Regions from separate parts of the Streptomyces sp. NPDC005803 genome, predicted to be linked through region 2. Evidence: predicted binding sites of a transcription regulator. Region 2 holds the regulator's gene; the other holds the start of a gene.

Region 1 (3,204 bases), on a different contig from region 2:
CCTGGCGAGCACCCCGCTGACCCCGCCCCTGCCCCCCGCCGTGAAGCCGCACCTCACCACCCGCAAGGGCTTCGAGGTCGAGGGCGGCGACGCGTCGCTGCCGCCCGTCTTCACCACGGTCCCCACCAAGGAGAAGGTCGTCTTCCTGACGATGGACGACGGGGAGGAGAAGGACCCCGAGCTGCTGAAGATGATGTCGGAGCTGAACATCCCGTACAGCGCCTTCCTCAGCGACTACCTGGTGCGCGACGACTACACGTACTTCAAGGAGGCGCAGGTCCGCGGCGCCGTCCTCGGCAACCACACGCTGAACCACCGCTACCTGCCCGGTCTCTCCCACGACGAGCAGAAGCGGGAGATCTGCGACCAGCAGGACATCCTCGAGAAGCAGTACGGCGAGCGCCCCCGGCTCTTCCGGCCGCCGTACGGCAACTACAACGGCGACACCCTGCGGATCGCCAAGTCCTGCGGGATCACGGCCGTGCCCCTGTGGGCGGCGGAGGCGTTCCCCGACCACATGGAGTGGCGGGAGGAGGACCGGGACCTGCACCCCGGCGACATCATCCTCACGCACTTCCGGGGCAAGGAGGAGTGGAAGGGCAGCATGCCCGACCTGATCCGGTCCGTCATGAAGGTCGTCACGGACAAGGGATACGCCGTGGCCCGGCTGGAGGACTACGTATGAGAAGGGCGCACCGGCTGCTGGCCGGACTGCTGACCGCCGGTGCGCTCCTGACCGCCACCGCCGGCTGCGCGCAGTCGGTGGACCCGATCGAGCGGCTGGGCCGCAAGGCGGCGCGGCGGGTGAACCTGTCGCCGGGCGCTCAGGAGGCGGCGCGGCCCGCTGTGGTGCGCGGTGATCACGGGGCGCCGGGGGCGATGGTCGTCGTCGCCTGCGGCGGCCCCGGCCGCACCGGGGCGGTGGCCCGGTCGAAGCGCTGGTGGCCGGGGGCCGACGCGGACGCGGACGCGGGGTGTGTGAGGCGGTAGGGCCCGCAGGGGGTCTCGCGGAACGCTCCGGACGGCCCCCGCGTTGTCCCTGGGGTGAGCGGAACGTTGCGCGGCCGCAGTCGTACGGACGCGCCCCCCAGGACGCCACGAGGGTCATGAATTGGCACTCCGCTTGACCGAGTGCTAATCGCGGTCATAGTCTCAGTGCTGGCACTCCCCACTGGAGAGTGCCAGCAGTACTGTGCGACCGGCAGGTCCGGCACCCGCGACGACGGGCCCACCTGGTCGCCACCCACAGACTGATAACCCCGTGAGATCTCCGAAGGGGGAGACCGGATCGTGTCGACCGCCAGCTCCAAGGTTGCGATCAAGCCGCTCGAGGACCGCATTGTGGTCCAGCCGCTCGACGCCGAGCAGACCACGGCCTCCGGCCTGGTCATTCCGGACACAGCCAAGGAGAAGCCCCAGGAGGGCGTCGTCCTGGCCGTGGGCCCGGGCCGCTTCGAGAACGGCGAGCGCCTTCCGCTCGACGTCAAGACCGGCGATGTCGTGCTGTACAGCAAGTACGGCGGCACCGAGGTGAAGTACAACGGCGAGGAGTACCTCGTCCTCTCGGCTCGCGACGTGCTCGCGATCATCGAGAAGTAATTCACTTAACGTTTGCTTCTGTTCTGCGCCCCTGGCCCCCTGCGAAATAACTAGCCGGGCGGCAGGGGCGCAGTTCTTTGTGTTGAGAGGACAGTTCAGCTCCATGGCGAAGATCCTGAAGTTCGACGAGGACGCCCGTCGCGCCCTCGAGCGCGGCGTCAACAAGCTTGCCGACACGGTCAAGGTGACGATCGGCCCCAAGGGCCGCAACGTCGTCATCGACAAGAAGTTCGGTGCGCCCACCATCACCAACGACGGTGTCACCATCGCGCGCGAGGTCGAGCTGGACGACCCGTACGAGAACCTCGGTGCCCAGCTGGTGAAGGAGGTGGCGACCAAGACCAACGACGTAGCCGGTGACGGTACGACCACCGCCACCGTCCTGGCCCAGGCGCTCGTCCGCGAGGGCCTGCGCAACGTGGCCGCGGGCGCGTCCCCGGCCGCCCTGAAGAAGGGCATCGACGCCGCGGTCAAGGCCGTGTCCGAGGAGCTCCTCGCGACCGCCCGCCCGATCGACGACAAGTCCGACATCGCCGCCGTGGCCGCGCTCTCCGCGCAGGACGCCCAGGTCGGCGAGCTCATCGCGGACGCGATGGACAAGGTCGGCAAGGACGGTGTCATCACCGTCGAGGAGTCCAACACCTTCGGTCTGGACCTCGACTTCACCGAGGGCATGGCCTTCGACAAGGGCTACCTGTCCCCGTACATGGTGACCGACCAGGAGCGTATGGAGGCCGTCCTCGACGACCCGTACATCCTGATCCACCAGGGCAAGATCGGCTCGATCCAGGAGCTGCTGCCGCTCCTGGAGAAGGTCATCCAGGCCGGTGCCTCCAAGCCGCTGCTGATCATCGCCGAGGACGTCGAGGGCGAGGCCCTGTCGACCCTGGTCGTCAACAAGATCCGTGGCACCTTCAACGCCGTCGCGGTGAAGGCCCCGGGCTTCGGTGACCGCCGCAAGGCCATGCTCGGCGACATCGCCACCCTCACCGGTGCGACCGTCATCGCCGAGGAGGTCGGCCTCAAGCTCGACCAGGCCGGTCTGGACGTGCTGGGCACCGCCCGCCGCGTGACCGTCTCCAAGGACGACACCACCATCGTCGACGGTGGCGGCAAGTCCGACGAGGTCGCCGGCCGCGTCAACCAGATCAAGGCCGAGATCGAGTCCACGGACTCCGACTGGGACCGCGAGAAGCTCCAGGAGCGCCTGGCGAAGCTGGCCGGCGGGGTCTGCGTGATCCGCGTCGGTGCGGCCACCGAGGTGGAGCTCAAGGAGAAGAAGCACCGTCTGGAGGACGCCATCTCCGCGACCCGCGCCGCGGTCGAGGAGGGCATCGTCTCCGGTGGTGGCTCCGCTCTGGTCCACGCCGTCAAGGTCCTCGAGGGTAACCTCGGCAAGACCGGCGACGAGGCCACCGGTGTCGCGGTCGTGCGCCGCGCCGCCGTCGAGCCGCTCCGCTGGATCGCCGAGAACGCGGGCCTCGAGGGCTACGTCATCACCTCGAAGGTCTCCGAGCTCGACAAGGGCCAGGGCTTCAACGCCGCGACCGGCGAGTACGGCGACCTGGTGAAGGCCGGCGTCATCGACCCGGTCAAGGTCACCCG
Region 2 (3,204 bases):
ATCACCTCGACGTGCACGATCAGGTCGCCGCGCCCGCCGCCGCGCAGGTGCGTGATGCCGCGCCCGTGCAGCGGGACGGACTGACCGGACTGGGTGCCCGGCCGGATGTCGACCTCCTCGAGGCCGTCGAGCGTCTCCAGCGGCACCTTGGTGCCGAGGGCCGCCGCCGTCATGGGGATGGTGACCGTGCAGTGCAGGTCGTCGCCGCGCCGCTGGAACACGGCGTGCGGCAGCTCGTGGATCTCGACGTAGAGATCGCCGGCCGGGCCGCCGCCGGGGCCGACCTCGCCCTCGCCCGCGAGCTGGATGCGGGTGCCGTTGTCGACACCGGCGGGGATCTTCACGGTGAGCGTGCGCCGCGAGCGGATGCGGCCGTCACCGGCGCACTCCGGGCACGGGGTCGGCACGACCGTACCGAAGCCCTGGCACTGGGGGCAGGGCCGCGAGGTCATGACCTGGCCGAGGAACGACCGGGTGACCTGGGAGACCTCGCCGCGGCCGCGGCACATGTCGCAGGTCTGGGCGGAGGTGCCGGGTGCGGCCCCCTCGCCGTTGCAGGTCGTACAGACGACGGCCGTGTCGACCTGGATGTCCTTGGTCGTGCCGAAGGCCGACTCGGAGAGGTCGATCTCCAGCCGGATCATGGCGTCCTGGCCGCGACGGGTGCGCGAACGGGGTCCGCGCTGCGACGACGTACCGAAGAACGCGTCCATGATGTCGGAGAAGTTGCCGAAGCCACCCTGTCCGAATCCGCCCGCGCCACCGCCTCCGGAGGCGGACAGCGGGTCGCCGCCGAGGTCGTAGACCTGCTTCTTCTGAGCGTCCGACAACACCTCGTAAGCGGCGTTGATCTCCTTGAACCGCTCCTGGGTCTTCGGATCGGGGTTCACGTCCGGGTGCAGCTCGCGGGCGAGCCTCCGGAAGGCCTTCTTGATCTCGTCCTGAGAAGCGTCGCGGCGCACGCCGAGTACGGCGTAGTAGTCCGTGGCCACTTACGACTCCGCCAGGATCTGTCCGACGTAACGTGCCACTGCGCGTACCGCTCCCATCGTTCCGGGGTAGTCCATGCGGGTCGGTCCGACCACGCCGAGTTTGGCGACTGCCTCGTCGCCCGAACCGTAGCCGACCGCGACGACGGACGTGGAGTTGAGCCCCTCGTGGGCGTTCTCGTGCCCGATACGTACGGTCATGCCCGAGTCCTTGGCCTCGCCGAGCAGCTTCAGCAGCACGACCTGCTCCTCCAATGCCTCCAGCACCGGCCGGATCATCACGGGGAAGTCGTGCCCGAAGCGGGTGAGGTTGGAGGTGCCGCCGATCATCAGCCGCTCCTCCGTCTCCTCGACGAGGGTTTCGAGCAGGATCGAGAGCACGGTGGACACGGTTCCCCGGTCCTCGCTCTCGAAGGATTCCGGCAGGTCCTGCACCAGCTGCGGGACGTCCGCGAAGCGGCGTCCCACGACCCGGCTGTTGAGCCGGGCCCGCAGATCGGCGAGAGACGCCTCACCGAACGGCGCGGGACAGTCGACCAGCCGCTGCTCCACCCGGCCGGTGTCCGTGATCAGCACGAGCATCAGCCGGGCGGGGGCCAGGGACAGCAGTTCCACGTGCCGCACCGTCGAGCGGGTCAGCGAGGGGTACTGCACGACGGCGACCTGCCGGGTCAGCTGCGCGAGCAGCCGTACGGTCCGCCCCACGACATCGTCGAGGTCGACCGCGCCGTCGAGGAAATTCTGGATGGCACGGCGCTCCGGCGACGACAGGGGCTTGACCCCCGCGAGCTTGTCGACGAAGAGCCGGTAGCCCTTGTCCGTCGGGATGCGTCCCGCGCTGGTGTGCGGCTGGGCGATGAAGCCCTCGTCCTCCAGCACCGCCATGTCGTTGCGGACGGTGGCCGGGGAGACCCCCAGCTTGTGCCGCTCCGTGAGCGCCTTGGAGCCGACGGGCTCCTCGGTGCCGACATAGTCCTGGACGATGGCGCGCAGCACTTCGAGTCTGCGTTCGCTGAGCATCGCGCACACCTCCAGCTGTGTACCTCGGTGGTTCTCGGGCCGTTCCCGGGTCCTGCCCTGGCACTCTGTGCGTACGAGTGCCAGCAATCCCCCGGCCAGTGTACGGCGACGGGGTGGCCCCCTAGCAAGGGCGACCGGCCACGCTACCGCGTGACTGCGCAGGTCGTTGCCGATAGCGTCGCCGTATGGACGCCGCTTGGGAAGAGTTCGGCTGGGAGCGACTCGGACACGGAGTGGGCCGTAGACGCCTTCCGGTGTGGGATGCCTCGGTCGTCCTGGTGGCCGGGACGGACGGAGCGCTGCTCTGCGATACCGGGTCGTCACTCCGTGAAGCGGTCGAAGTGCGCGGTCAGGCGGAGTCTCTGCTCGGCAGGAGGGTGACGCATATCGCACTCAGCCACCCCCATTTCGATCATGTGCTGGGCACGGCCGCCTTCGCCGGGGCGCAGGTGTACGGCGCGGCCGGCCTGACGGACCTGCTGCGGCGTGGGGCGGACGAGCTGCACGCCGACGCGGTGCGGCACGGCCTGGCCGAGCACGATGCGGCCGAGTCCGCCGATGTGCTGGTGGCGCCGCATCACGAGGTGTGCGGCTCATGGGCACTCGATCTGGGAGGCGGGCGCGAGGTGGTGCTGGTGAACGTCGGCCCGGGGCACAGCGGTCACGATCTGGCGGTGCTGGTGCCCGCCGCCTCGGGCTCCCCCGCGATCGTGTGCTGCGGCGACCTGGTGGAGGAGTCCGGCGAGCCGCAGGCGGGCCCGGACGCCTTCCCGGCGCGCTGGCCGGCGGCGCTGGACCGGCTGCTGGCGCTGGGCGGCGAGGACGCGCTGTACGTGCCGGGGCACGGGGCGGTCGTGGACGCCGCGTTCGTCCGGGCCCAACGCGATGATCTCGCTGCCCGGTTCGGCGTGTCGTAGGCCGCTCCCCGCTTATCGTCGTCCGATGCGCAGCTACCAGCCGGACCTGACCCCGCCGTGGAAGAAGTCCGCCCCCGCTCCCGAGGTGCCCGCCGACCCGGATCTGGTCGTGGAGGAGGCCGTCACCGGCTTCTGCGGTGCGGTGATCCGCTGCGAGAAGACGGCCGAGGGCCCGACGGTGACCCTGGAGGACCGCTTCGGCAAGCACCGGGTCTTCCCGATGACGCCGCGCGGCTTCCTGCTGGAGGGCCGGGTCGTCACGCTGGTGCGCCCGTCGG

The links. The regulator HrcA, encoded in region 2, represses chaperone genes, less so after heat shock. The targets are predictions, from matches to a motif close to TTNGCACTCNGNNNNNCNGAGTGCNAA.
Region 1: the regulator HrcA is predicted to act here: its motif matches at 1,112-1,138, upstream of groES (co-chaperone GroES).

The regions. Positions count from the first base shown of each region.
Region 1 covers NZ_JBEXXO010000018.1:30,902-34,105, forward strand. The annotation lists gene ABZ454_RS24530 (polysaccharide deacetylase family protein) at 1-685, shown strand, start outside; gene ABZ454_RS24535 (hypothetical protein) at 682-990, shown strand; gene groES (co-chaperone GroES) at 1,291-1,599, shown strand; gene groL (chaperonin GroEL) at 1,703-3,204, shown strand, end outside.
Region 2 covers NZ_JBEXXO010000005.1:189,872-193,075, forward strand. The annotation lists gene dnaJ (molecular chaperone DnaJ) at 1-992, opposite strand, end outside; gene hrcA (heat-inducible transcriptional repressor HrcA) at 993-2,009, opposite strand; gene ABZ454_RS09795 (MBL fold metallo-hydrolase) at 2,195-2,926, shown strand; gene ABZ454_RS09800 (DUF3097 domain-containing protein) at 2,952-3,204, shown strand, end outside.